Regions from separate parts of the Mycobacterium adipatum genome, predicted to be linked through region 1. Evidence: predicted binding sites of a transcription regulator. Region 1 holds the regulator's gene; each other region holds the start of a gene.
The links. Region 1 encodes LexA, which represses DNA repair genes until DNA is damaged. Its sites were predicted from a motif close to CGAACANNTGTTCG; they were not measured.
Positions count from the first base shown of each region.

Region 2: a site for LexA is predicted at 2,207-2,220, ahead of cofD (2-phospho-L-lactate transferase). Genes of this name have one in related genera too.
Region 3: a site for LexA is predicted at 5,569-5,582, ahead of A7U43_RS06305 (HNH endonuclease signature motif containing protein). Genes of this name have one in related genera too.

Region 1 covers NZ_CP015596.1:3,946,872-3,956,722, reverse strand. Annotated here, with positions in the region: gene A7U43_RS18770 (TetR/AcrR family transcriptional regulator) at 1-132, shown strand, start outside; gene A7U43_RS18765 (molybdopterin guanine dinucleotide-containing S/N-oxide reductase) at 129-2,405, opposite strand; gene A7U43_RS18760 (acyl-CoA dehydrogenase family protein) at 2,503-3,660, shown strand; gene A7U43_RS18755 (LGFP repeat-containing protein) at 3,776-5,845, shown strand; gene lexA (transcriptional repressor LexA) at 5,853-6,527, opposite strand; gene A7U43_RS18745 (LysM peptidoglycan-binding domain-containing protein) at 6,749-7,246, shown strand; gene nrdR (transcriptional regulator NrdR) at 7,322-7,783, shown strand; gene A7U43_RS18735 (PhzF family phenazine biosynthesis protein) at 7,785-8,483, opposite strand; gene A7U43_RS18730 (alpha/beta fold hydrolase) at 8,497-9,519, opposite strand; gene A7U43_RS18725 (proteasome assembly chaperone family protein) at 9,525-9,851, opposite strand, start outside.
Region 2 covers NZ_CP015596.1:4,852,872-4,862,722, reverse strand. Annotated here, with positions in the region: gene A7U43_RS23075 (coenzyme F420-0:L-glutamate ligase) at 1-1,019, opposite strand, end outside; gene cofD (2-phospho-L-lactate transferase) at 1,016-2,002, opposite strand; gene A7U43_RS23065 (WhiB family transcriptional regulator) at 2,473-2,742, shown strand; gene A7U43_RS23060 (metallopeptidase family protein) at 2,778-3,200, opposite strand; gene A7U43_RS23055 (DUF3499 domain-containing protein) at 3,331-3,762, shown strand; gene A7U43_RS23050 (phosphomannomutase/phosphoglucomutase) at 3,905-5,305, shown strand; gene A7U43_RS23045 (TobH protein) at 5,302-6,372, shown strand; gene manA (mannose-6-phosphate isomerase, class I) at 6,377-7,603, shown strand; gene A7U43_RS23035 (alkane 1-monooxygenase) at 7,909-9,066, shown strand; gene A7U43_RS29290 (rubredoxin) at 9,063-9,245, shown strand; gene A7U43_RS23030 (rubredoxin) at 9,273-9,452, shown strand; gene alkX (TetR family transcriptional regulator AlkX) at 9,515-9,851, shown strand, end outside.
Region 3 covers NZ_CP015596.1:1,353,058-1,362,908, reverse strand. Annotated here, with positions in the region: gene A7U43_RS06325 (alpha/beta fold hydrolase) at 62-1,039, shown strand; gene A7U43_RS06320 (LLM class flavin-dependent oxidoreductase) at 1,036-2,214, shown strand; gene A7U43_RS06315 (zinc-binding dehydrogenase) at 2,214-3,230, shown strand; gene A7U43_RS06310 (SIMPL domain-containing protein) at 3,272-4,009, shown strand; gene A7U43_RS06305 (HNH endonuclease signature motif containing protein) at 4,113-5,411, opposite strand; gene hpt (hypoxanthine phosphoribosyltransferase) at 5,690-6,316, opposite strand; gene tilS (tRNA lysidine(34) synthetase TilS) at 6,279-7,235, opposite strand; gene A7U43_RS06290 (zinc-dependent metalloprotease) at 7,214-8,266, opposite strand; gene dacB (D-alanyl-D-alanine carboxypeptidase/D-alanyl-D-alanine endopeptidase) at 8,263-9,639, opposite strand; gene A7U43_RS06280 (inorganic diphosphatase) at 9,706-9,851, shown strand, end outside.

The DNA of each region.
Region 1 (9,851 bases):
GCGATCATGCTGTGGGGCATCGTCAACACCATGCTCTCCGGCGCGCTTCTGCACGGCAAACCGATCGCCGACGCGTACCGGGTCGTCGACGCCTTCGTCGACCTCGTCGCACCGCGATTGTCCCCGGGTTAGCGGATCACCGGCGGCTCATGCGCCCGCACCGGTGGCAGGTGTTGGGTGAACTTCTCCAGCTGCACCAGCACATGGGCGCCGGTGCAGCCACGGGCCAGCGCCGAGGTGCCGATGTCGTCGGTCAGCACATTCGGGTTGCCGTGCACGCACAGCGAATCCGGGTCGCCCGGCTCGAGCGGATCGAACCAGGCGCCGGTGGACAACTGCACCACCCGCGGGCGCAGCCGGTCGTCGATCACCACGCCGGCCAGGCAGGCGCCGCGGTCGTTGAACACCCGCGCCACGTCCCCGTCGGCCAGGCCACGGTCGGCCGCGTCCGCCGGATGGATCCGGATGGGTTCGCGGCCTTGTACTTTCGACTGCTGGCTGGTGGCGCCACCGTCGAGCTGGCCGTGCAGCCGGCTGGCGGGCTGGTTGGCGATCAGGTGCAGCGGGTAGGTCCGCGCGCGCTCACCGCCCAGCCACTCGGTGGGCTCGAACCAGGCCGGGTGGCCCAGGCAATCGTCGTACCCGAAGCTGTCGATCTCGGCGGAGAAGATCTCGATGCGGCCGCTCGGAGTGTTCAGCCGGTTGGTGTGCGGGTCGGCGCGGAAATCGGCCAGCAGGGTCAGCCCGGGCTCGGTCGGCAGCCGTAGCTGCCCGTCGGCCCAGAATTGGTCGAAGGACGGCGCATCGAAGTCCACACCGGCCGACCACGTGGCATACAGGTGCGCCAGCCATTGCCGGGCGGTGCGGCCCTCGGTGAACTCGTCGGCGACGCCGAAGCGCCGCGCGAGTTCGGCGAAGGTGGTGTAGTCGTCGCGCGCCTGTGCGTAGGGCTCGACCAGTGCCGGCATCGCCATCAGCATCGGGTCATTGCGGGAGCCGGAGTAGTCGTCGCGTTCATAGGCGGTGGTGGAGGGAACCACGATATCGGCGTGCTTGGCCATCGCCGTCCAGTACGGGTCGTGCACGACGACGGTGTCCGGCCGGGCCAGCGCGCGGCGTAACCGGCCGATGTTCTGGTGGTGGTGGAACGGATTTCCCCCGGCCCAGTAGACCAGGCGGATATCCGGGAACGTCTGGCGCCGGCCGTTGTAGTCGTACTCCCGGCCGGGGTGCAGCAGCATATCGCTGACGGCGGCCACCGGAATGAACGTCGAGACCGGATTGTGGCCCTGCGGCAGCACCGGCAACGGGAAGCGCAGCGGTGCCAGCCCCGGTTCGTTCATCGATCCGTAGCCGTGCCCGAAACCGCCTCCGGGCAAGCCGATCTGGCCGAGCATGGCGGCCAGCGTCAGGCCCATCCACGGCGCCTGCTCGCCGTGGCGGATGCGTTGCAGCGACCAGCTGATGGTCACCAGGGTGCGGCCCGCGGCCATCCGGCGGGCCAGCGCGGTGATGTCCTCTCCCGCCAGCCCGCTGATCGTCGCGGCCCAGGCCGGCGACTTCGGCACGCCGTCGTCGGTGCCGAGCAGGTACCGCTCGAAACGGTCGTACCCGACACAGTAGGTGTCCAGGAACGCGCGATCGGCGAGGTCCTCGGTGGCCAGCACATGGGCCAGCGCGAGCATGACGGCCACATCGGTGCCGGGTCGTGGGGCGTGCCATTCGTGGTCGCCGTCGACATCGTCGCGCAGCGGGGAGAACGACACGATGCGCCCGCCCCGCTCCCGGAACCGGCGCAGCGCGTCGCGTGCCGGATGTGCGGTGGTGCCACCGTGGTTGATCCCGGTGTTCTTCAGCGCCAGACCGCCGAAGGCCACCAGCAGATCGGTGTGTTCGACGATCACCTCCCACTGCGTGGAGCGTTTGAACAGATCGTCATGAGTGCCCACCACCCGCGGCATGATCACCCCGGTCGCGCCGAGGCTGTAGGAGTGCCGCGAGGAGGTGTAGCCGCCGATGAGTTTGAGAAAGCGATGCACCTGGCTCTGCGCGTGATGGAACCGGCCGGCGCTCGCCCAGCCGTACGACCCGCCGTAGATCGCCTCGTTGCCGTGTTCGGCGATGATCCGTCGTAGTTCGCCGGCGAGCAGATCGGACAGTTCGTCCCAGGACACCGCCACGAACTCGTCATCGCCGCGACGAACACTTGGCCCCGGCCCGTTGTCCAGCCAACCGCGCCGAATCGCCGGGCCCGCGACCCGGGAGCGGTGCCGGATGGAACCGGGCAGGTTGCCCAGCAGGGGCGAGGGGTCGTCGTCACCGGCGTGCGGGCGCACGGCCGTGAGGTCGCCGGCACTGACCTCGGCGGTGAAAGCGCCCCAGTGGGCCAGGCTGGCTCGCGACACGCACCGATCCTAGAGCCCCGGCCGGCGGCTCTACCAACCATCTGGTTGGTATATGTTGGGCGCCACGCACCCTGATACCAGTACCGGAGGTCACACGATGGGCGTCGTCAAATACGACCGCACCCTGTTCGAGCCCGAGCACGATCTGTTCCGCGAGTCCTACCGCGCCTTCCTGGAGCGCCATGCGGCACCGTTCCGGGAGGAGTGGGAGAAGGCCAAGATCGTCGACCGCGAGGTCTGGCGTGAAGCCGGTAAGCAGGGCTTTCTGGGCATGGCCGTTCCGGAGGAGTTCGGCGGCGGCGGCAACCCGGACTTCCGCTACAACGTCGTCATCACCGAGGAGACCGCCGCGGGCCACCACAGCGGACTGGGTTTCACCCTGCAGAACGATGTCATCGCGCCGTACCTGATCGAACTGGCCACCGAGGAGCAGAAGCGGCGCTGGCTGCCCGGATTCTGCAGCGGCGAAGTGATCACGGCGATCGCAATGACCGAACCCGGTACCGGCAGCGATCTGCAGGGCATCAAGACCCGCGCCGTCCGCGACGGCGACCACTACATCCTCAACGGGTCCAAGACGTTCATCACCAACGGCATTCACGCCGATCTGGTGATCGTGGTGGCCTGCACCGACCCGGAGAAGGGCGCGCAGGGCTTCTCCCTGCTGGTGGTCGAGCGCGGGATGGCGGGCTTCGAGCGGGGACGCCACCTCGACAAGATCGGCCTCGATGCCCAGGACACCGCCGAACTGTCCTTCACCGATGTGCAGGTTCCGGTGGAGAACCTGCTCGGCCAGGAGGGCATGGGCTTCCTCTATCTGATGCAGAACCTGCCCCAGGAACGCATCAGCATCGCCGTGATGGCCGCCGCGGCGATGGAGTCCGCGCTCGAGCAGACCCTGCAGTACACCAAGGAGCGCAAGGCGTTCGGCAAGCCGATCGGCAGCTTCCAGAACAACCGGTTCGTGCTGGCCGAACTGGCCACCGAGGCGACCGCGATCCGCATCATGGTCGACGAGTTCATCCGGTTGCACCTGGACCGCAAGCTCACCGTCGATCAGGCGGCGATGGCCAAGTGGTACAGCACCGAGGCGCAGGTGCGTTTGGTGGACCGCTGCCTGCAGTTGCACGGCGGCTACGGCTACATGCGTGAATACCCGATCGCGCGGGCATTCCTGGACTCCAGGATCCAGACGATCTACGGCGGAACCACCGAGATCATGAAGGAGATCATCGGCCGCGGCCTGGGGGTGTGAAGGTCCGACACGCATAACGCGCAGGTGGCGATATCCCACGACTTCGTGGTCGGCTGACGCAAAGTTGACGAACGCGATACTTTCGTGTGGTTTTGCACGACTTCGGGGAGGACCGATGACCAGGCAGCGATCCCGGCTTAGCAGGATTGCCGGGCGGCTTGCGGTAGGGCTCGTGAGCGCCGGATTGTTCGCGTCGGTGTTGATGGCGCCGCCGGCCGTCGCCACGCCGGAAAGTGATGCCGACGCGGCGATCACCGCGGCCTGGGAGACCGGCGGCGGTGAGACCGGTCCGCTGGGCCCCAAGGACGGTGGCGTCTACCCGGCCGGTGACGGTTTCGGGCAGAACTTTGCCTCGGGCAAGATCTTCTTCACCCCCGATACCGGCGCGCATATCGTCTCCGGCGCGATCCTGGAGAAGTACGAGTCGCTCGGCGGTCCTGCCGACAGTGACCTGGGCTTCCCGACCATCGACGAGGGCCCCGGCCGGGCGGCCAACAGTCGCAACTCCACCTTCAGCGCGCCGGACAAGCCGGTCATCTTCTGGACGCCGGACACCGGTGCGCGGGTCGTGCGCGGCGCCATCAACCAGGCCTGGGATGCGCTCGGGGGTTCGGCCGGAGCGCTCGGCGTACCCAGCGAGGATGAGACCACCAATGGCGATGTCGTCACCCAGAAGTTCACCGGCGGTGAGATCTCGTGGAACCGCAAGACCAAGGCCTTCACCACGGTGCCGCCTGAGCTGGCAGGTCAGCTCGGGGCCATCGAGGTCCCCTCGGACGCCACCTCTGCCATCGCCGCCGCCCGCCGTGCCGCCGGCGGCGCACTCGGGCCGCTGGGCGCCGAGGAGGGCGCGCAGTACGCGATCGGCGCCGACGGCGTGGGGCAGAACTACGCCGGCGGCAAGATCTTCTACAGCCCCGACACCGGCGCCAACGTGGTCACCGGACAGGTGCTGGCCAAGTACGAGAGTGTCGGCGGGCCGACCGGCGATCTGGGGTTCCCCACCACCAGCGAGGCCGATGGCGGACTGACCCCGCAGAGTCGGGTGGTCGAGTTCGCCGCGGAGGACCAGCCCGTCATCTTCTGGACACCCGATTTCGGCGCCGTCATCGTGCGTGGCGCGATGAACGCCGCATGGCAGAAGCTGGGTGGCGCCACCGGTGAGCTCGGGGCGCCGAAGGCCGACCAGACCGAGAACGGCGATATCGTCAGCCAGCAGTTCAACGGTGGTTCGATCTCGTGGGACCGGGCGGCCAAGAAGTTCAGCACCGAGCCCGCCGGTCTGCAGTCTCAGCTCGCCGGACTCGAGGTGCCGGGCGCGGACGCGCCGCAGGCCCCGGCGGACGGGCCGCAGGCCGACGGCGATTCCGGCAAGGGCGCCAGCTGGTTCTCCTGGTGGTGGCTGCTCGGCCTGATCCCGCTGCTCGGTGTGCTCGCGCTGATCGGCGTCGCGGTCCTGCGTAACCGCCGTCCCCGCGACGGTGACCACTTCGGTGACGGCCACTTCGACGACGGTCACCACGACGGTGAGGATCCCTACGAACGCGGCTACAGCGGCGGATACGGGGACCGCTACGAATCCGGGTACCCCAGCCGCCCGGAACCGGCTCCCTACACCCCGCAGAGCCCGTGGGCGTCGGCGCCGCCGGCCGAATCCGGCACCGAGGACGGTGACGACTACAGCGGTGACGACTACGCCGACGAGTACGACAGCGACGAGTACGACGGCGACGGATACGACGGCGACGGATACGACGCCGACGACCACGACGGCGAACCCGCCGCGGAGCGCGATGTCGACGCCGACGATCTCGAAGAGCTCGACGCCGAGCAGGATGCGGTGCTGAGTTTCGACGACGACCCGGACGCCGTGGACACCGCGCCGACGCGGATCGAGTCACCCACCGCGGTGATCGCGCCGCCGCAGACCGCGTACGAACCGGATTTCCCGAGTGGGCGTCACGCCGCGATACAGGACGACGAGCCCGAGGACGCCGGATGGACCTCGATGCGGCTGGCCACCGGTGACCGCTACCGGGCGCCGGAGGGCTACCCGATCAAGGCGGACACCAAGACCGGTTTGTACTGGGCTCCGGGGAGCCCGGGCTACCGCGACACCGAGGCCGAGATCTGGTTCGCCAGTGAGGAATTCGCCCGGACGAACGGATTCGTCCGGGCGGACTGAGGGTCCGTCAGATCTTGCGGATCACGGTGACGACCTTGCCGAGCACCACCGCGTCGTTACCGTCGATCGGTTCGAACGCCGGGTTGTGCGGCATCAGCCACACCTGACCGCGGGTTCGCTTGAAGGTCTTCACGGTCGCCTCGCCGTCGATCATGGCCGCGACGATATCGCCGTTCTCGGCGACGTTCTGCTGGCGGATGACCACCCAGTCGCCGTCGCAGATCGCGGCGTCGATCATGGATTCGCCGACCACCTTCAGCAGGAACAGCGAACCCTCGCCGACCAGCTCGCGGGGGAGCGGGAAGACCTCTTCGACGGCCTCTTCGGCCAGGATGGGGCCACCCGCGGCGATCCGGCCGAGCACCGGCACGAATGTCGGTTCGGGGAGCGCGTCCGACCCGGCCACATCGGTGGTCACGATGGGGGTCACCACATCGTCGGAACCGCGCACGTCCACGGCGCGGGGCCGGTTCGGGTCCCTGCGGAGGTAACCCTTGCGTTCCAGGGTGCGTAGCTGGTGCGCCACCGACGAGGTGGAGGTCAGGCCGACGGCGTCGCCGATCTCACGGATGCTCGGCGGATACCCGCGACTGGTCACGGAGGTGCGGATGACCTCCAGGATGGTGCGCTGACGCTCGGTCAGGCTGGAGCGTGCCTCAGGGGTTTCGGTGCTGTCGCTCATGTGCCCGAATGTAGTCGCCACCGCACAGATAATCAAACATGTGTTCGAGGCGTGTCGTGTTCGCCCTCGGCCCGGCGGGTGGCCGCGCGGGACGCGTCCACTTGTCGGTGCCCCGGTCTATCGTTTCGCAACAGTTCGATCACATGTTCTATTCATCGAACACATGATCGACTAGCATTCGAACACAGAAGCGAAAGACCCCTACTCGGAGAGGCGCTCAGATGACGATTCTCGAAGCTCGCCCGGACACTCGGCACAGTGCGTACGCCCCGGCTCGGTCGCCGCGGCCCGCAATGGCCGCCGAGGTGTGGCCCCTGCCCCGCGACGTCGTCGTGCGCCGGCGTCGTGTCCCATCCTCGCGCCGCCCCGGTGGTGCACCCCTGGGCCACCGCGGCAGCGGGGTGCTGATGTCCCGCGCCTCGCACCGGCGCCGGCCGATCACACCGGCCGCCACGGTGCTGCTGGCCCTGCTGGCCGGCGCAATCACCCTGTGGCTCGGGCTCGTCGCCCAGCTGGGCGGTCCCACCGAAGAGCCCGTCCAGCTGCCCACCCGCCTGTCGGTGGTGTACGTGCAGGACGGTGAGACGCTGCAGCACATCGCCCACCGGGTGGCCCCGGATGCGCCCGCGGGCCAGATCGTCGAGCGCATCCGCGAGCTCAACAAGCTCGAAACAGGCACGGTGCAGGCCGGGCAGACGCTCATCGCACCGATCGGCTGACGCGTGCTCTGCGGTACCCAGGTAGGCTCGACGACATTCGAACTGGTCGATCTGCGGTGCGGCGAAGGAGCGGTGATGCACTGTCCGTTCTGTCGTCACCCGGACTCACGTGTCGTCGACTCCCGGGAAACCGATGAGGGTCAGGCCATCAGGCGTCGCCGGTCCTGCCCGGAATGCGGCCGTCGATTCACCACGGTCGAGACCGCGGTGCTCGCGGTCGTCAAGCGCAGCGGGGTGACCGAACCGTTCAGCAGGGAGAAGGTCATCAAGGGTGTGCGCCGGGCATGCCAGGGCCGACAGGTCGACGATGATGCGCTCAACCTGTTGGCACAACAGGTCGAGGACGCCGTGCGGGCCGCGGGTTCGCCCGAGATTGCGAGCCACGACGTGGGACTCGCGATCCTCGGCCCGCTCCGCGATCTCGATGAGGTCGCCTATCTGAGGTTCGCCTCGGTGTACCGGTCCTTCACCTCGGCCGACGATTTCGAACGGGAGATCGAGGCGCTGCGCGCCCACCGTGTCTCCACCTCCGGCTGATTCAATCCAGTCGGACGCCGGCGTCGGCTACCACCCGGCCCGCGATCTTGACCCAACCCGCCGGGTCCCACCACGTACGAATCTCGGAGCCTCTGCCTTGGGTGATGAGCAGATCTCGGCTCAGGTGGTCGGTCATCCGTACCGCCGCCGCGCCGGTCGCCTCGTCCTCGGCGATGCCGAGGTGCGGCGCAAACATCCGGGACCGCAGAGCGCCCCGGCACTCGTCCGTCCACGCCCAGAGGTAATGCTCGACGTCGTCGGTGTAATCGGCGGTGTCGGCGGCCAGCACCTGCTCGACCGACTCCAGGTGGTAGATGGCCATATCGGGTGCCCAGTCCGATCGGGCGCTGATCACGGTCCACTCGCCGTCGGCTTCCGGCAGATACTCCACCTGCACCAGACCCGCCGGGACGTGCAGCGTCCGCACCGGTGTGCCGCGCTGCTTGAGCCACCACGCGGTGCCCACCGTCGGGTGCCCGGCGAACGGTAGTTCGGCGACCGGAGTGAAGATCCGCATGTGTGCGCTCGCCGCTCCCGGCTCCGGAAGATCGACGAACACCGTTTCGCTGTAACCCAATTCGGTGGCCACGCGTTGGCGGTCGGCCGGATCCACGGTCGCCGCATCGATCACGCCGAGGGGATTGCCGAACTCGCCCCGTGCATCGGTGAACACTCGCAGGACTGCAACATCGACGGCCATACCCCGATGGTAGTCAGGTGGCGCTGCGCTCGTCGGCGCCCATCGCGTCGAGCACGGCGACCCTGGTGTTCAGCGAACCGGTGATCGCGCGTTCGCTCATACCGGTGCGCAGCAGGCCGCGCAGCAGTTCGTGGTCGTACTCCGCGGGAATCGTGGTGTCGATGAAGTGCTGCACCACGTCGACGAAACGGTCAGGGTCGTCGTGAAAGGGGAAATGCCCGGATCCCTCGAAGATCTCCAGCGTCGAGCCCGGCATCGCGGCATGTGCGAGCCATGCGTGGCTGACCGGGATCACCGAGTCGTGGGTACCCCAGACCAGTTGCACGGGAACGGATTCGGTCAGATAACAGCGATCCAGCATGGTGACCACCTGGCCGCGCCAGTCCACGACAGCGCGCAGCGTCCTGGCGAACGCCGAGGATGCCGTCGGCTCGGGGAGATCGGCGAGCACGCGCAGGGCGTCGGGCAGATCGCGGCCCAGTCCGGTCGACCCGAACAGGGCCCCGCCGATGCGTCCGGCCGCCTGCAGGGCGGGCAGCACCAGCGGCAACCGCAGCAGCGCCAGCGCTTCGGTGGCCCCCGGCAGTGCCGCGACCCGCAGCGCCACATTCACGTCCTTGCTGACCCCGCCCGCGCCGACCAGCACCAGCCGGTCGACCAGCTGCGGAAATTGGTAGGCGAACTGCATGGCGACGCCGCCGCCCAGGGAGTGGCCGACGACGGTCACCCGGTCGATGTCCAGCACGCTGAGCAGATCGCGCATGCCGTTGGCGTAGGCGGCCACCGAGTAATCGGCGCGCGGCTTGTCCGACTGTCCGTGGCCCAGCAGATCGGGCGCGATCACCGTGAAACGCCGCGCCAGCATCGCCTGCACGGTGTGCCAGGTCGTGGAGTTGTCGCCGATGCCGTGGATCAACAGGATCGCCGGACCCGAACCCGCGACCCGGAACGCTCGACGATAGCCGTGGATGGTGCGGAACTGCAGGGCCGGAGAGATCTCCGGCACGCTGCGCAGGTTCGGCTTGCGATCGGTCATGTCGGTCACTCCTCGCCGTCGGTGAAGCCCTCCCCGAACTTGCCGTCCGCCTGCTGGGCGAGGAATTTCTCGAACTCGGCGCCCAGTTCGTCACCGCTGGGCAGTTCCTCGTCACGTGCCAGCAACGAGCGATTTTCCTGAGCGGCAACGAACGCATCGTACTGACGCTCCAGCTGGGCCACCACTTGAGCCACCTCGGCGCTGGCCTCGACCTGCTCGTTGATCTTGGTGTGCACCTCGGCGGCGGCCTCCCCGAGCGCGGCCAGGGGGATCTGCAGCGCCCCCGCCCGGGCTGCCTCGGCGAGCAGGGTCTCGGCGGCCGGTGGGTAGGC
Region 2 (9,851 bases), 910 kb from region 1:
AGGATTTGGCCGCGATCGGTGCGTCGCCGAGCGTCGTCTTCGGAGCGGCCGTCCCCGGTCAGGTCGGCCTGCCACTGCCGCTTCATCGCATCGAGCAATCGCAGCCGGGTCTGCGGGTCGCGCACCCATACGAATCGCACCGGGCGGGTGTGGTGCGGGGCCGGCGCGGTCAGCGCCTCGGCGACCGACTCCTCGATGAGTTCCGCGGGCACCGGTTCGGTACCGAACTGCCGTACCGAACGCCGCAGCAGCTGTGCTTGTCTGCGGCCCAGCTCGATCGCCTCGGCGGTGCCGAGCCAGAACAGGTCATCCTCGCCGCTGCGGACCAAGGTGCGCCCGTTGGAGCCGTCATCGTGCAACCGCAGGCCACGCACCACCGCCACCGGGATGCCGGTCAGCTTGCCCTTCACCAGATCTGCCGCGGCCGCCAGTTCGTCCGCGACGGCGATCTCGGTGACCACGAGTTCGTTGCCGTGCGGGTCGGTGGCTCCGGCGTAGCCGTGCAGGACCGTGAGCCCGGCGGCGCCGATGGCGACATCGGTCTGTCCGTTGCGCCAGGCGCGCCCCATGGTGTCAGTGATGACGATGCCGACCCGGACCTCGAGAAGGGTGGCAAGGCCGGCGCGGATCGCCGCGGCGCTGCCGTCCGGGTCCACCGGCAGCAGGGCGAGTTCGGCGGTGTCGATATTGGAGCCGTCCACGCCGGCGGCGGCCTGGATCAACCCGATGGCGTTCTCGGTGATCAGGGTTTTGCCCTTGCGGGCCAGTACCCGCACGGCCTCGTCGTCGATGAGCTTGCGGCGCAGGGTGTCCCGCTGCTCGGGGTCGGTGGGTGCGCTGACGATACGGCCCTCGGTCTTGGAGAGCACCTTGCTGGTGATGACCACCACGTCGTCATCGCGCAGCCAGGCGGCGGCATCGGCGATCGCGGCGGCCAGATCATCGCCGGGCCGGAACTCGCCCAGCCCGGTCACCGGGATGATCTCGATGGGCCCGGCGGTTCCGTGCTCGGCGCTCATAGCGCGACGCCCGCCAATTGCAGGCCGGCCCGCACCATGTCGGCGGTGACCGCCGGGTCGCTCATCAGCAATGGCGCCTGGCGCACCTGCACGCCGTCGATGGTGGCGGAGTCGCCCTGATCGATCAACCAGCCGTCCAGGATGCCGACTCCGCTGCGGGCGCCGAAGTGTTTTCCGACGGCCTCCGAGGATGATTCGACACCGATCACCGAGAGGCACTCGTCGGCCATACCGCGCAACGGCTTTCCGGCGATGATGGGGGAGTAACCGATGACGGGAGCCGGGGTGGATCGCAGGGCGCCGCGGATCCCCCCGATCGTCAGGATGGAGCCGATGCTGACGACCGGATTGGACGGCGCGATCAGCACGACATCGGCGTCGGAGATCGCTTCGGTGACACCGGGGGCGGCGGTCGCCTTGTCCGAGCCGATGTGGGCGAAGCTGTGGGTCTGGACCTTGGCGCGGTAACGCACCCACCACTCCTGGAAATGGATCGCCTTGCGTTCACCCTCGGGATCGGTGATGACGACGTGGGTTTCGCTGCGGTCATCGCTGGCCGGCAGCAGCCGGGCACCGGGCGCCCATCGTGTGCACAGTGCCTCGGTGACCTGCGAGAGCGGATAGCCGGCGCGCAGCATCTGGCTGCGCACCAGATGGGTGGCCAGGTCCCGGTCGCCGAGTCCGAACCAATCCGGCGCGACGCCGTAGGCGGCCAGTTCCTCCTTGGCATGCCACGTTTCGTCACGGTGACCCCAGCCGCGTTCGGGATCGATACCGCCGCCGAGGGTGTACATGCAGGTGTCGAGGTCGGGGCAGATGCGCACCCCGAACATCCACGCGTCGTCTCCCACATTGACCACGGCGGTCAACTCGTGCTCGGATTCGGCGCCGGCATCGGCAAACTGCCCCAGTCGCAGCAGATGCTGGACGCCGAGCAGGAAGCGGGCGCCACCCACGCCGCCGACCAGAACTGTGACCTTCACGCCCTCAGACCCTAGGCCAGCCAGCATTTGTCGGTGTGGCCACCCGGGTGTGGCGAACACGCCGGAGCGTGGACACGCCGGATCTATGTCACGAGATGGTATGAAAACCAGCCATTCCGCTTGACCCTGACAGCTAACGCGTGTCTAATCACATCAGTGTCATTCGTGGTTCGCCCGCCGGTTTCGGTGCCGCAGACCGGGATTCGATCGTATGTTCGAATCGTAGATGGCCTGACATCACAATAGTGATAGCTGGGGCAGTGCTGGAGGGTTTGCCGATCCGCGATTCAGTATGGGCTCCGATCGGCAACAACGGGGAAAATTATCAGGTGAGGAGGCGGAACATGTCTTTTGAGCAGGTCGATTTCGACCGCGCGCTCCGGTTCGAAGACCGGATGCTCGGTTCAGTGGACAGTGCACCGCACACCACTACCGATCCAGCGGCGAGCGACGTCGTCGGGCGCCCGAATCTGAGTCTGGTGCCCGACCGTATCGAGTTGGCGCCCGACACGATCGAGGACGACGACCAGTGGCAGGAGCGCGGTCTGTGTGCGCAGACCGACCCCGAGGCGTTCTTCCCGGAGAAGGGCGGCTCGACCCGCGAGGCCAAGCGGATCTGCCAGGGTTGTGAGGTACGTGACCGGTGCCTGGAGTACGCACTGGCCAACGATGAGCGCTTCGGTATCTGGGGTGGCCTCTCCGAGCGGGAGCGTCGCCGCCTCAAGCGCGGCATCATCTGACGCAGGCGCGTTGCGGCCGCACCGGTCGCAACGCGCTATTCGTCCTCGGCCGAAGGGTCGATGACGGAGGGCTCGACGCCCAGATAGGTGGCCACCTGCGCCACCAACACCTCATGTAGCAAGTCGGCGAGTTCGTCGGTGTCTTTGGCGCGTCGCTCGATCGGCTTGCGGAACAAGACAATTCGCGCCCGCGTGGCGTTACCGCGGACATCCACTCCGGCCGGGATCAGGCGTGCCAACGCGATCGGGCCGTCGGCCACCACCTCGGCCGGCCATTGCACGCTATCGGGATCCTTGGGCGCGATGCGCGGGATCTCGTCGACCGCGACGTCCAATCCGGACACCCGCTGATGCCACCGGCGCTCGATCGGCTCGTAGGCCTCCAGTACCGCCATGTCGAATCGCTCGGCGCGGCTGCGCCACCCCGGCACGGTCGGCGGCAGCAGCGACCCGCGCATTCCACGGCCGCGCCGGGAACCCCGATGGATACGCTGCGCCACGCCAGAGATGGTAACGGTTGGAGATCGGCGACCCCGGCGCGCGCGTGTCCGGAGGCCCGACGCGTCGCCGCACGATAATCTTCCCTGCGTGAACGTTCCCCGTCGCTGCTGCAGGCCCGGGTGCCCGCACTACGCCGTGGCGACGCTGACCTTTGTCTATTCGGACTCGACAGCCGTCGTCGGACCCCTGGCGACCGTGTCCGAGCCGCACTCCTGGGATTTGTGTGTCGTGCATGCCGGCCGGATCACCGCTCCCCGCGGATGGGAATTGGTGCGCCATGCCGGTCCGTTGCCGACCCATCCCGACGAGGACGATCTGTCGGCCCTCGCCGATGCCGTCCGGGAAGGCCGTGACGGCGTGCAATCGCTGGTGAACGGCGTGCCCGCCGGATTCTCCGATCCCGGCACCGGCTTGCCCGGCGGTGCCCTGATGGCCCCTCCGGTGCGTCGCCCGGAGCCCAACGGCCGCCGGCGCGGTCATCTGCGGGTGCTTCCGGACCCCGAGCCGAACTCGGAGTAATCCGGCCCGGCTCGGATCCCGGCGGGCGGCGGATTGCGTCGTGCCCGCTCACGGGACCTGCGGCGGCCGCCGTGGCGAGACACTAGGCTGAGTGTGCCAAGCAGTTCTTTGATTCCCCTGTACACAGAGAGCGAGGAGAGCCATGTCTCGGCCCGCTGAGGCTGTCCACGCTGTCATCAAGGCCTATGACGTGCGGGGGCTGGTCGGAGAACAGATCGACGACGCGTTCGTCCGTGACGTCGGCGGTGCCTTCGCCCGGCTGGTGCGCGACGAGGACAGTGCCGCAACGGTCGACACCGTCGTCATCGGGCATGACATGCGCGCGAGCTCGCCGTCGCTGTCCGACGCGTTCGCAGAGGGCGTCATCGCCCAGGGCCTCGACGTGGTCCGCATCGGGCTCGCCTCCACCGATCAGCTGTACTTTGCTTCGGGCCTGCTGAACTGCCCTGGCGCGATGTTCACCGCCAGCCACAACCCGGCCGCTTACAACGGCATCAAGCTGTGCCGCGCCGCCGCCTTGCCGGTCGGGCGGGAAACAGGTCTTGCCACCATCGCTCAAGAGGTCATCGACGGCGTACCCGCGTACGACGGTGCCGCCGGCACGATCACCGATCGCGATCTGCTCGCCGAGTACGGCGAATTCCTGCGTTCACTGGTCGATCTGTCCGCGATGCGTTCGTTGCGGGTCGCCGTCGACGCCGGAAACGGCATGGGTGGGCACACCACCCCTGCAGTGCTCGGGGCGATTCCCGGTATCACGGTGCTGCCGTTGTATTTCGAACTCGACGGCACCTTCCCCAACCATGAGGCCAACCCGCTGGATCCGGCCAATCTGGTCGATCTGCAGGCGCACGTGCTGGCATCGGGTGCCGATATCGGGCTGGCCTTCGACGGGGACGCCGACCGGTGTTTCGTCGTCGACGAGCGGGGGCGGCCCGTGTCGCCGTCCGCGGTGACCGCCCTGGTCGCGGCCCGCGAGCTGGGCCGCGAGATCGGTGCCACGGTGATCCACAACCTGATCACCTCACGTGCGGTGCCGGAGTTAATCACCGAACGAGGTGGCACCGCGGTGCGCTCGCGGGTGGGCCACTCCTACATCAAGGGGCTGATGGCCGAGACCGGCGCCATCTTCGGCGGTGAGCACTCGGCGCACTACTACTTCCGTGACTTCTGGGGTGCCGACTCGGGAATGCTGGCCGCGCTGCACGTGCTGGCCGCCCTCGGCGAACAACAGCGTCCGCTCTCGGAGCTGATGGCCGACTACCAGCGCTACGAATCCTCCGGCGAGATCAACTTCACCGTCGCCGACGCCCCGGGGTGTGTGGATGCCGTGCTCACCGCATTCGGCAGCCGTATCCAGTCGTTGGATCATCTCGACGGTGTGACGGTGGATCTCGGTGATGGCCGCTGGTTCAACTTGCGCACCTCCAACACCGAGCCGCTGCTGCGGCTCAATGTCGAGGCCCGCACCACCGAGGAAGTCGACGAGGTGGTGCAGCAGGTGGCCAGTCTCATTGCCGCGCGCAGCGAGCCGGCGCCGTGACCTCTCGGGCGGCCACCATCGACCTCGACGATGTCGAGGGGTTGCTGGCTGCCGACCGCGAGGGGCTGCTGCGGGCGGCCGCCATGGCCGGCGCGCAGGTGCGCGCCACCGCGGCCGCGGTCGACGAGGGTGCCTTGGATCTGCTGCGGTCCGAGATCCCGCCGCGCACGCTCATCTGGATTGCCGAGGCCGGCGCGGCCCGGGCCGCCGGCGCCGTGCTGGCGGCGGCGCTCGGGGCGGCCAGCGGTGTCCCCATCGTGGTGGCGCCCGAGGTTCCGCCGTGGACCGGTGCGCTGGATGTCGTGGTGGTGGCCGGCGCCGATGCCGGTGATCCGGTGCTGGTGACCGCCGCCGCGACCGGTGTGCGCCGCGGTGCACGGGTCGCCGTGGTCGCGCCGCACGAGGGACCGCTGCGCGACGCGACGGCCGGTCGCGCGGCCGTGCTGGCGCCGCGGCTGCCGGTCCCCGACGAGTTCGGGTTGACCCGTTATCTGGCGGCCGGGGTGGCGGTGCTGTCCGTCGTCGACGACGCGGCGCGCGTCGATATCGGTGCGCTGGCCGATGCCCTCGATGCCGAGGCCCTGCGCAACAGCGCGGCCCGCGAGCTGTTCACCAATCCGGCCAAGACGCTGGCCGAGCGCTTGACCGGCCGCGACGTCGTGCTGGCCGCGGACAGCGCGGCGATGCTGGCGCTGGCGCAGCACGGCGCTGCGGTGCTGCTGCGGGTGGCGCGTCAGGTGGTGGCGGCGGTCGGGCTCGCCGACGCGCTGGCGGCGGTGAGCCCGCTGAACATCGCGCCGGTGGACTACGAGACCGCGCTGTTCCACGACGAGGAATTCGACGGTCCGCTGCCGTCGCGGGTGCGCACCGTGGTGCTGACCTCCGATGAGCGCCGACCCGCGGTGGTGACGCGGACCGAGGGCTTTGCCGACCTGGATGTGGTCAGCGCCGACGATGTGCCCGACGCCGGGACCGTGATCGGGGGCGTGCGCCTGGAACAGCAGTTGGCGACGCTGGCGGTGCGTCTGGAGATGACCGCCGTGTACCTACGACTGGTGCGAGGTTGAGGGTGTGAATCTGCTCCGTGGCGCTGTCCGGAAATACGCGTGGGGGTCGCGTACCGCGATAGCTGAGTTCACCGGAAGGCAAAGCCCCACACAACATCCCGAGGCGGAGCTGTGGTTCGGCGCGCACCCGGGTGACTCGGCGCACTGCGTGACCGATGAGGGTGAGCGCTCGCTGCTGGACGTGATCGGCGCCGACCCGGCGGGGCAACTCGGCGAGGGCGCGCGGGCCCGATTCGGTGACGGGTTGCCGTTTCTGGCCAAGGTACTCGCCGCGGACGAGCCGTTGTCGCTGCAGGCGCACCCCAGCAGTCAGCAGGCCGTGCACGGCTTCGAACGCGAGGAGCGGCTCGGCATTCCGGTGTCGGCGCCGACCCGCAATTACCGGGACGCCAGCCACAAGCCGGAACTGATCGTGGCGCTGGGCCAGTTCGAGGCGCTGGCAGGGTTCCGCCCGGCCGCGGCCAGCGTGGAATTCATGCGTGCGCTGGCCGTCGCCGACCTGGATCCCTACATCGCCCTGCTCGAGGGCCAATCCGACGCCGACGGGCTGCGCGCGTTGTTCACCACCTGGATCACCGCGCCCCAGCCCGCACTCGATCTGCTGGTGCCCGCCGTGCTCGACGGCGCGATCAACTACATCCGTTCGGGTGAGACGACCTTCCAGGCCGAGGCCAAGACGATCCTCGAACTCGGTGAACGCTATCCCGGTGACGCGGGGGTGCTGGCCGCGATGCTGCTGAACCGCATCACGCTGGCGCCCGGCGAGGGGATCTACCTGCCGGCCGGCAACCTGCACGCCTATCTGCACGGCGTGGGCTTCGAGGTGATGGCGAACTCCGACAATGTGCTGCGGGGCGGGTTGACGCCCAAGCACGTCGACGTGCCGGAACTGCTGCGCGTGCTGGACTTCACGCCGGCCGACGACTCGGTGATCCTGCCCCGATCGACCCGCGGTGGGGCCGAACTGGTCTATGACACCCCGGCCCCGGAGTTCGCGGTGTCGGTGCTGCAGGTGAGCGGCGAACAGGTGGGACACGTTATCGACGCGCCGGCCGAACACGACGGCCCGCAGGTGCTGTTGTGCATCGAGGGCACCGTCGAGGTGCGCGCCAAGTCCGGGTCGGTGACCCTGGAGCGTGGCGGCGCCGCATGGGTGTCCGCCGATGACGGGCAGATCCGGCTGTACACCGCCGAGCCCGCGCGGTTGTTCCGGGTGACCGTCGGGTTCTGACCCCGCTGCGCCGCACCGGCGGCGCCCCTGCACCGAACCCAAGGCCACCGACCGTCTCCTCCTCGGCTATTGCCGCCGCCGTGGCCGATGGTGTCGGCACGCCCGTCCTCGTCGAGGTGTCGGTCCGCATCGGCCGATCACTTTTACAAATAGTTATGTTTTGTCTAGACATCGGACAAAGTGGGCTCTATAGTCAAATCCATTAGTGATGGCACTCACATGGAGGTGAATGGGCTGTGACGACGCAATCCGAAGCGACGACCCCGGTCGGGCAGTGGCGCGACCGCAAGCGGCACTTGTGGCTGATGGGGCTGATCGTGCCCACCGCGGTGCTGGTGATGCTCCCGATCGTCTGGGCGCTCAACCAGTTCGGTTGGCACGCCGCGGCGCAGGTGCCGTTCTGGATCGGTCCGATCCTGGTGTACATCGTGCTGCCGTTGCTGGATCGGCGGTTCGGGCCCGACGGGGAGAACCCGCCCGACGAGCTGATGGAGCGGCTGGAGAACGACCGCTACTACCGCTACTGCACCTACAGCTTCATCCCGTTCCAGTACCTGACGCTGGTGCTGGGCGCCTACCTGTTCACCGCGGCGGACCTGAGCTGGCTCGGCTTCGACGGATCGCTGGGCTGGCCGGCCAAGATCGGTCTTGCCCTGTCGGTGGGCATGATGGGTGGCGTCGGGATCAACACCGCCCACGAAATGGGGCACAAGAAGGAGACTTTGGAGCGCTGGCTCAGCAAGGTCACCCTCGCGCAGACCTGCTACGGCCATTTCTTCATCGAGCACAACCGCGGTCACCACGTGCGCGTGGCCACCCCGGAGGATCCGGCGTCCGCGCGGTTCGGCGAGACGTTCTGGGAGTTCCTCCCGCGCAGCGTGTGGGGCAGCCTGAAATCCTCGTGGGAGCTGGAGGCCAAGCGGCTCGAGCGAGTCGGCAAGAGCAAGTGGCACTGGTCCAACGATGTGCTGAATGCCTGGGCGATGTCGGTGGTGCTCTACGGGGCGATCCTGGCGGTCTTCGGCGTCGCGGTCATCCCGTATGTGCTGATCTCCGTGGTGTTCGGCTTCTCGCTGCTGGAGACGGTGAACTACCTCGAGCATTACGGCCTGCTGCGGCAGAAGACCGCCAACGGGCGCTACGAACGCTGCGCACCCGAGCACAGCTGGAACTCCGACCACATCGTCACCAACCTGTTCCTCTATCACCTGCAGCGCCACAGCGATCACCACGCCAACCCGACCCGGCGCTACCAGACGTTGCGCAGCATGGAGGGCGCACCGAACCTGCCCAGCGGCTACGCGTCGATGGTGGGGCTGACCTACTTTCCGCCGCTGTGGCGCAAGGTGATGGATCACCGGGTGCTGGCGCACTACGGCGGCGACCTCACCAAGGTGAACATCCATCCCCGGATGCGTGACAAGGTGCTGGCGAAGTACGGTCACGCGGCGGCACCCCAGTGAGCGCCTACCGTTGCCCGGCGTGTGGCTACGTGTACGACGAGGCCAAAGGTGCTCCCCGCGAAGGCTTTCCGGCCGGAACGAGCTGGGATCGCATACCTGACGACTGGTGCTGCCCGGACTGCGCGGTACGGGAGAAGGTCGACTTCGAAGTGCACGACGAGGCAAGCGCCGGGACATAGAACCGGCCGGACCCGAGAGGAACACCCATGGACTACAAACTGTTCGTCTGCGTGCAATGCGGCTTCGAATACGACGAAGCCAAGGGCTGGCCCGAGGACGGTATCGCCCCCGGTACCCGCTGGGATGACATCCCCGAGGACTGGAGTTGCCCGGACTGCGGCGCGGCGAAATCCGATTTCGACATGGTCGAGATCGCCCGGCCGTGACCGTTCGGGCGCCGGGGCGTCAACAGCGCCTCCCGGCGGCGCGAAGTTATAGGGTCGCGACTATGAACGCACCCGACACCCGGCGTACGGCACCGCGCGTGCCGTACGCCGAGGCGTCCCGGGTGCTGTTGCGGGACTCGATCCTCGACGGCATGCGCGACATGCTGCTGACCCGGGATTGGTCGTCGATCACCCTCACCGACGTCGCGCGGGCGGCCGGCATCAGCCGCCAGACCATCTACAACGAATTCGGATCGCGTCAGGGCCTGGCCGAGGGTTATGCGCTGCGGCTGGCCGATCGCCTCGTCAACGCCGTCGACGCGGCGATCAACCACAACGTCGGCCGCGTCTACGACGCGTTCCTGGAGGGTTTCCGCGCGTTCTTCATCGACTCGGCCT
Region 3 (9,851 bases), 2.6 Mb from region 1:
AAGTGCAGTTGGGAAATTCAAGGCTACCGCTTGACCAACGATCGGAAGTTCCCTGCCCGGGATGCTCGCCCGTCCCGGGCCCGTGTGCTTGGGTGAGATCGTGATCACACCAACCGAACGGTTAGTCGATACCAATGGCGTGACGTTGCGGGTGACCGAGGCCGGTGAGCCCGGCAATCCGGTCGTCGTGCTGGCCCACGGCTTCCCCGAACTGGCCTATTCGTGGCGACACCAGATTCCTGCGCTGGCCGCGGCCGGTTACCACGTTCTAGCCCCTGACCAGCGTGGATATGGCGGATCATCGCGACCGGAGGCGATCGAGGACTACAACATCGCCGAACTGACCGCCGATATCGCCGGGCTGCTCGACGACGTGGGCGCCGAGAGCGCGGTGCTCGTCGGCCACGACTGGGGGTCCCCCGTGGTCACCAATTTCCCGCTGTATCACCCGAGCCGGGTGCGCGCGGTAGCCGCGCTGAGCGTGCCCCCGATTCCGCGGGCCCCGGCTCCGCCCACCCAGATCTGGCGGCACATCTTCGGCGACAATTTCTTCTACATCCTGTACTTCCAGGAGCCCGGGGTGGCCGATGCGGCGCTGAACGCCGACGTCCGGGCCTCGTTGCAGCGGATGGTCGCGTTGGAGGGTTTCACCGGTCCGGTCGACGAGATGGCCGCACAGCCCTTGCCTCCGCTGCCGGACTGGCTGAGTGCCGAGGAGTTCGAGGAGTACGTGCGGGCGTTCGAGGTGACCGGCTTCACCGGGCCGCTGAACTGGTATCGCAATTTCGACCGCAACTGGGAGATCACCGACCCGTCCGCGGGCAACGTGGCGGCCACCACGATCGATGTGCCACTGCTTTTCCTGGCAGGCAGCGCCGACCCGGTGCTGAGCTTCACCCCACGTGACCGGGTGACCGAGGTGGCCACCGGCGGTTACCGCGAAGTGCTGCTGGAGGGCGCCGGACACTGGTTACAACAAGAGCGACCCGAAGAGGTCAACGCGGTACTGCTGGAGTTCCTGGGCGAGGTGTCGAAATGACCGCTCCGCTGGACTTCGGCGTCTTCATCACCCCGTTCCACCCCACCGGCCAATCCCCCACGTTGGCGCTGCAGTACGACATGGATCGGGTCGAGCGCCTGGACCGTCTGGGCTACGACGAAGCCTGGTTCGGTGAACACCATTCCGGCGGTTACGAACTCATCGCCTGCCCGGAGGTGTTCATCGCTGCGGCCGCCGAGCGCACCCGGCACATCCGGCTCGGTACCGGCGTGGTGTCGCTGCCGTATCACCATCCGCTGATGGTCGCCGACCGTTGGGTGTTGCTCGATCACCTGACCAGGGGCCGGGTCATGTTCGGCACCGGCCCGGGGGCGCTGCCCTCGGATGCCTACATGATGGGAATCGATCCGGTCGAGCAGCGCCGGATGATGCAGGAGTCGCTGGAGGCCATCCTGGCGCTGTTTCGGGCCGGGCCCGAGGAACGTATCGACCGGCAGACCGACTGGTTCACCTTGCGCGATGCCGCATTGCACATTCGCCCCTACACCTGGCCCTACCCGGAGATTTCCACCGCGGCAATGGTGTCACCGTCCGGGCCGCGGCTGGCCGGCCAACTCGGCACGTCATTGCTCTCCCTGTCGATGTCGGTTCCCGGCGGGGTGGCGGCGGTGGAGACCACCTGGGACATCGTGACCGAACAAGCGCAGAAGTCGGGGCGCGCGGCACCCGATCGCAAGGACTGGCGGGTGCTGGGCATCGTGCACGTCGCCGACACCAAGGAGCAGGCCATCGAAGACTGCACCTACGGGCTGCAGGATTTCGCGAACTATTTCGGCGCAGCCGGATTCGTGCCGCTGTCCAACGCCACCGACGGCGGCCAGGGTGACGCCAGGAAGTTCGTCGAAGACTATGCAGCCAAGGGCAATTGCTGCATCGGCACCACCGACGAGGCCATCGCCTACATCCAGGATCTGTTGGACCGCTCCGGTGGGTTCGGCACGTTCCTGATGCTCGGTCACGACTGGGCGTCCCCGGCCGCGACCTATCACTCCTACGAGTTGTTCGCCCGCGAGGTCATCCCCCATTTCAAGGGACAGCTGAGCGCGCCGCGCGCCTCGCACGAGTGGGCCAAGGGCATGCGCGACCAGCTGCTCGGCCGGGCCGGGCAGGCCATCGTCGCGGCCATCACCGAGCACCAGAGCGAGAAGAGCTGATGCGCACCGCGGTCCTGCGTGCCGGCGCGATGGTGGTGCGCGACGACGTGCCCGAGCCCGTACCGGGTCCCGGTCAGGTGCTGGTCGCGGTCAAGGCCTGTGGCATCTGCGGCTCTGATCTGCATTTCGCCGCGCACGGCGACCAGATGCTGGCCGCGGGCGCCGAGATGGAGGGCATGCCGGATACCCTGGCCGGAATCGACTTGGCCGCCGACGTATACCTGGGCCACGAGTTCAGCGCCGAAGTGCTGGAAGCCGGCCCGGGCACCGACGCACCCGCTCCCGGGACGCTGGTGACCTCGGTCCCGGTACTGGTGACGCCGACCGGCCTGGACATGATCGTGTACAGCAACCACACCGTCGGTGGCTACTCCGAACGAATGCTGCTCTCGGCGCCACTGCTGTTACCGGTGCCCAACGGCCTGGATGCTCGGCATGCCGCGCTGACCGAGCCGATGGCCGTGGGCCTGCACGCGGTCAACACCTCGAAGATCGAGCGTGGCGAGACCGCGCTGGTCATCGGCTGCGGGCCGATCGGTATCGCGATAGTCGCCGCACTGAAATACCGTGGTGTGGAAACCATTGTGGCGTCCGACTTCTCACCCACCCGGCGGACACTCGCCGAGGTCGTCGGGGCACATGTCAGCGTCGATCCCGCCCAGGGATCACCGTTTCACCAGAGCAGACCGGCGGTGGTGTTCGAGGCGGTCGGGGCTCCGGGAGTCATCGACGACGTGCTGCGCCGGGCACCGGCTGGGGCGCGGGTGGTGGTGGCCGGCGTGTGCATGCAGCCCGATACCGTGCATCCGTTCTACGCCAGCGCCAAGCAGATCAGCCTGCACTTCGTATTCGGCTACGAACCAACCGAATTCGCCGAGTCGCTGCGTGCCATCGCCGAGGGCGATATCGATGTCGCTCCGCTGATCACCGGCGAGGTGGACCTGGACGGGGTGGCGGGCGCGTTCGCAGATCTGGCCGATCCGGAACGGCATTGCAAGATCGTCGTCACCCCGTGACGGTTGACCACAGTCACCCCGTGAGGCGCTAGGGTGCGAACATGACCCTCGCGCAACGATTGCCGGTCCGTGTCTGTCTCGCTTCCGCGGCGGCGGTGCTCGCCGTCGGGCTCAGCGGCTGCGATGCACAGTCGGGTCCCGCGGTCGGTGACCCGTCCGCGGGCGCCGCGCGCCAGGTCACCGTCGTCGGATCAGGCGAGGTGCAGGGCACCCCGGACACGCTCACCGTCTCGGCGGCGATGGAAGCCGTCGCCGCCGATGTCACCGGCGCGCTCAACCAGACCAGTCAGCGTCAGCAAGCCGTGATCGACGCGCTGACCGGCGCCGGGATCGACCAGAAGGACATCAGCACCACCCAGGTTTCCCTGCAGCCGCAGTACAACTCCGACGGCACCAGCATCGCCTCCTATCGCGCGAGCAATGCCATCGACGTGAAGATCCGCGACGCCGGCCGCGCCTCGGACATCTTGGCCCTGATCGTCACCACCGGCGGAGACAACACCCGGATCAACTCGGTGAGCTATTCGATCGCCGATGACTCCGCACTGGTGCGCGATGCTCGCACCCGCGCCTTCGAAGACGCCAAGGACCGCGCCCAGCAGTACGCCGAATTGTCCGGCATGAATCTGGGAGACGTCATCTCGATCTCGGAGGCCGACGGCACCACACCGCCGCCGCCGGTCCCGATGCCGCGCGCGGCGATGGCCGAGTCGGTACCGCTCTCCCCCGGCGAGCAGAGCGTGGGCTTCTCGGTGACGGTCATCTGGGAGCTCACCTAGCGCCCTGAGTCGTTGGCCTTTGCAGTAATTGGGTTGGCCACCAACGCAATCGACGCGACCGCCGGTTTCTCTGTGAAGTTTTCAAGGTGCGGTGCAGGTGTGGTTATGCAGCCGTGGGTAGGTCGGTCATGGTGCGTCGGGCGTGCGAGCGCAGATGCGCCGGCTCGGGTGTGCCCGGGGCATGCGGTGGGATGAACCAGGGGTGGCGGTCGGGGCCGAGGTAGACCCGCCAGCCGCCGTGGTGGATGGCGGTGTGGTGGAGCCGACACAGCAGGACCCCGTTGTCGAGGCTGGTGGTGCCGCCGTGTTCCCAGGGGGTGATGTGGTGGGCGTCGCACCAGGACACCGGTCGCCCGCAGCCGGGGTGTGCGCAGCCGCCGTCGCGGACCGCCAACCCTTTGCGGATCGCGGGCGTGAAGAGCCGTTCGCTGCGCCCCACATCCAGTGGTGCGCCCGAGTGGTCGACGAGCACCGCGGTCAGCGTGCTGTCGCAGGCGATCAGCTCAGCGGTCGCGGTGGTGATGGGCCCACCGAACCCGAGGCAGTCCACACCGGCTGTGGTCGGGCGGATGAGGGTGACGTGCGGGAGGACCCCACCGCTCGTCGGGCGCCCGGAGCTGGATAGGTAGGTGCGCAGTATCTGCCCGAAGGCGTCGGCGCGGCGCCGCCCGGCTGGGCGGGGGTCCGGGGATCCGTCGGGCAGCGGGACGGGTCGGCATAGCGGGTCGAGGGCGGCGAGCAGTTCTTCGCCGGTGAGGATGTCGAGGTCCAGGGTGGCCGCCACCCGCCCGTCACCGGTTTGCGCCACGTTCATGTCGTTGAGGTCGGTGTTCTCCGCCACCGGCACCGTGTTGTCGACCGGTTGGGTCGTGGCTTTGGCGATGGCGATCCCGCGGGCCGTCTTGTCCACCCCCGACGGGGTGCTCTGAACCATCAGCGCCCTGACAACCTCGGCGCGCTCGTCATCGGACAACGCCACCCGGGATTCGATATGCGCGACGCCCTTGCCGACGGCATCGGCGAACTCGATCCCAATCCCACCGAGGCGCTGCTGCGCCGTCAACGCCGGCAGGGCCTCTGCCGCCCGCCCCACCCGCGCCGCTCGATACGCCGCACCCGGAGCGACCCCGATACTGGTGAGCAGATCGGCCCCCGTGCGTAGGTGCCGCCGCGCCGGGATCCCGGCCCGCTCCGCCGCCGCGACCGCCGAGGCGATCACATGGTCGGCCAGGTTGCGCAGGGTGACCGCGGCCGCCAGCACCGCCACCACCGCCTGGTCGTCAAGAATCCGCCTGGGGCTGTCCAGGAGGTGGAACAGGGTGCGATCCCCATCCCGCACGGCGGCAGGTGTGAGGTCATCGATCAACGCATCAACAAACGTATCGAGATCGGTGGCGTCCACAGTGGATACCGGCTTTCACAGAGGTGCACCCGGGCAGGCAACAACAGTCCGAATGGGCAACACGGCTCGGAAAGCCCCAGGGCCGCCGAACCTCTCTCTGTAGCGACATCCGTCGCGGTCAACTGCTCCACGGGTGCATACCGGAAGCTCTATGTTTCGAACATATGTTCGATGTTACGCCGCCAAACCGGGCCGCGCAAGAGCGATGACGCCGAAAATCGGCCACGATGCGGCGCCGGGCGATCGTTCCCGAAACCCGTTCCACGCGTTACGCAGACCTAGGGGTTTTCGTACACCTTGGGTTCCAGCGTGCCGATATAGGGCAAGTCGCGGTAGCGCTCCGCGTAGTCCAGGCCGTAACCGACGACGAACTCGTTGGGGATGTCGAAGCCGACGTACTCGATTTCCACATCGGCGCGTACCGCGTCGGGTTTACGCAGCAGCGTGCACACCTTCAGTGACCGTGGACGCCGGGTCGCGAGGTTGCGCAGCAGCCAGGACAACGTGAGACCGGAATCGACGATGTCCTCGACGATCAGCACATCCCGGTCGTTGATATCCCGGTCGAGGTCCTTGAGGATGCGCACCACACCGGAGGACGAGGTGGAGGATCCGTACGAGCTGACCGCCATGAACTCCAGCTGGGTGGGCACCGGGATGGCCCGGGCCAGATCGGTGACGAACAGGACCGCACCCTTGAGCACGGTGATCAACAGCAGATCCTGATCGGGCCCGCCGTCACGGAAGTCCGCGGCGATCTGGCCGGCCAGTTCGGCGGTCTTGGCTTTGATCTGGTCCTCGGACAGCAAGACCGACTTGATGTCGCCCGGATACAACTCCGCAGTCACCGTCACAGCGTAGCCGGGATCAGATGACCGGCTGACGGTAGAGCACCAGAGCGCCATCGCGGCGGGCCGCGAACAGACGCTGCCTGGGCAGCTTGCTCGGCACCGCGACCCCGCCCTGGCCGCGCCACGCCGTGACCAGAACGTCGACCGACCGGATCTGGGAGTCGCTGAGATCGCAGGCTCCCCCGGACAGCAGCCAGCTCCGGATGACGCGCCGGCGCACCGCGGCGGACAATCCGTGCAGGTCCGCCAACGGCAGCGGCCCCTCGTGGGGTCCGATCTCGGCGGCCGCGGCATCGAGCGCCTCGGTGTCCTCGCGCAGCGCGGCGGCGGTGCGCGCCAGCGCCTCGGCGACCCCGCCACCCAGCACCTCCTCCAACAGCGGCAGCACCTCGGTGCGCAGCCGGACCCGGGTGAAGCGCGGGTCGATGTTGTGCGGGTCCTGCCACGGCGTCAGACCCAATTCCGCGCAGGCCGCGGCCGTCGCCTCCCGGCGCACACCGAGCAGCGGGCGGCACCAGGGCGCGTCATAGGCCCGCATCCCGGCCAGCGAGCGGGCCCCAGAACCCCTGCCCAGCCCCAGCAGCACAGTCTCGGCCTGATCGTCGAGGGTGTGCGCCAACAGCACCGGTGCGCCGTCCCGGGCGCTTTGCAGTGCCGCGTGGCGAGCCGTACGGGCGGCCGCCTCCGGCCCTCCGACTGTGCCCACATCGACGCGAAGTACCTGTGCGTCAACACATCCCAGCGCGATGGCCTGAGCGCGGGCCCATTCGGCGATGTCCGCCGAACCGGCCTGCAGGCCATGGTCCACAATCAGCGCCGTGGTGGGGCGCAACGGGGCGGCCACCGCCGTCATGGCCAGCGAGTCCGCACCCCCGGACAGTCCCACGCACCACGGCCCGCCGTCTTCGAGATGGGCGTCCGCGAACGCCACCACCGCCGCGCGCAGCTGCGCTACAGGACCCGATCGATCCATCGCTGCGGTTCTTCGATCTCCGATGGCAGCGGCAGGGTTTCGGCGTCGGTCCAGATGGCGTTGAAGCGCTCCATCCCGACCCGGGCCACCACCTCGTCGACGAACACCTTGCCCCGGGTGTATTGGTTGAGTTTGGCGTCGAAGCCCAGCAGAGTGCGGATGATGCGCTGCAGCGGTGGCTGTTTGCGCTGCCGGCGCTCGTCGAAGCGGCGCCGGATGGTCGCGACCGTCGGCACCACCGCGGGCCCGACGGCGTCCATCACGTGCTCGGCATGCCCCTCCAGCAGGGTGCCGAGCACCAGCAGCCGGTCCAAGGCTCGGCGTTGCGGCTCGGTCTGTACGGCGCGCAGCAGACCGAGCACACCGGCGGAGTTGGCATCCACCGGTGTACCGCCGCGTTGCGCGCGGACATATTCGGCGAGCCTGCCGATGACGTCACCGGCCTGCTCGCCGCCGTCGTCGGTGAGCACCGCCAGCGATGACGACATGTGTTCGGCCAGCCAGGGATTGGCGCGGAACTGCACCCGGTGTGTCACCTCGTGCAGGCACACCCAGAGCCGGAAATCGGCGGGTTTGACCCGCAATTGCCGTTCCACCGCAATGACATTCGGGTACACGAGCAGCAGTTCACCCTGGTCGGGTCCGAAGGGGTCGTACTGCCCGAGAATCCCCGAGGAGATGAAGGCCAGCACGGCACCGGTCTGGGCTCCGGTCACCTTGGCGGTCAACGCGCCGACGGGGCCCTTGCCGGCGGCCTCGGCAGCGCCGGTCATCACCCGCATCGACCGGGTCGCCGCGCGCACCCATTGCGGTCGGTCGATCACCCGCGCGTCCGGGACCTCGGCCCCCTCGTTCAGGTGGGTCACCTCGCGCACCGGCAGTTCCGCGGTGCGCGCCGAGTCGTGCAGCTGGGCGATCACCTGATCGCGGGTGTAGTCGGTGGTGGCCGGTCCCGGCCTGCTCAGCTTGGCGCCGACATCTGCGGCGAAGGACCAGTCGACCGCACCGCCGATATCGGAACGATCCGTCATCCGCCGCACCCGCAGGACCGCAGTTTGGCGGCCAGCGCGTCCAGCGACGTCCGCCCGGTCGGCCCGGCATTGTTGGAGATCAACGCGAAGGTCAGCACCCGGCCGCTGGCATCGGTGACGATGCCCGCCAGCGAATTGGTGCCGGTCAGCGATCCCGTCTTGGCGCGCAGCCAGCCTGCCGAGGCGCGGCCCTCGTCGGTGTCGAGGTAGCGGTTGGACAGGGTGCCGCTCCCGCCGGCGATGGGCAGCAGGTCGACCAGTGGACGCAGCTGCGGCTGCTCCTCGCCGACCGCCGCGGCGATGACACCGTCCAGGGTCAGCGCGGTGAGCCGGTTGTCCACCGACAGCCCGCTGGAATCCAGCAGGGTGGCGTTCGCGGTGTCCACACCGGCCCCGCGCAGCTGGCCGAGCACCGCCTGTACGGCCCCGTCGAAACTGCGCGGGCGGTTCAGCGCGGCGGCCACCTCGCGTCCGATCGACTCGGCCATCACATTGTCGGAGTCGTTCATCATCTGGCGCAGCCGTTCGATGAGCGGGGGCGACTGCACCGAGGCGAGTTCTTCGGCGTCCGGTTCGATCGATGTCACCGTGACGCCCGCCGGGTCCACACCCAGCGCGGTGGCCAGCGCCCGGCCCGCGTCCAGACCCGGTGTCCGCGATCGCCGCGACTCCGGCGAGACCGGCTGGGTCCGGCCTCCGTCGAGCATCACCGATTCCATGGGGGCGATATCGCCGCCGTCGATGTCCAGCGGGTCCCAGCCGGGCGCCATCGTGGGCCCGCTGTAGGCACCGAGGTCCACCTGTACCGCGGTGACCCGGGTGCCACGTTCACGCACCTGCGCGGCCAGGTCGCTGATCCGGGCGGCGCCCTTGTACCAGGTGCGTTCGTCATCGGCAGCGGCCGACAGGGTCGGGTCCCCGCCCCCGTGCAGCACCACCACCCCGGGTCGGTCACCGGCCACCACCCGGGTGGTCAGCGTCGCATCACGGTCCAGCGTCAGCAGCGCGGCCGCGGTGGTGAGCACCTTGTTCGTCGACGCCGGCTGCATCGGGATGTCCTCGCCCTGCTCCCACAGCTCGGTTCCGTCGACGGCGTCGGTCACCCGGCCGGTCAGCGCGCCCAGATTCGGGTCGGCCAGCGCGGGGGCGAGCGTGGCGGCCAGACCTTTCGGGGTGGGTTCTGTGGTGGCTTCGTCGAGCGGGCGAACCGCCGGTGCGGCCGCCACCGCGGCGGGCTGCTCGGGCAACGCCTTGTTCGCCGCGGTACGGGTCGAGGTGACGACCGCCGCGACCCCCACCACGGCGGCGACGAGCACCAGTACCACCAGGCCGATCACCAGGTGGGTGGATCGGCGCCATCTCCCGGGCCGCATAACGTGCAGCGTATCGCTCCTCTAGGGTGGACCCGCCAGACCAAGCCAGCCGAAGGAGCAACGCCGGTGTCGTTCGACGTCGTCATCGAGATCCCCAAGGGTTCGCGCAATAAGTACGAAGTGGACCACGAGACCGGTCGCGTGAAGCTGGACCGCTACCTCTACACGTCCTTCGGCTACCCGGCCGACTATGGCTTCTTCGCCGACACCCT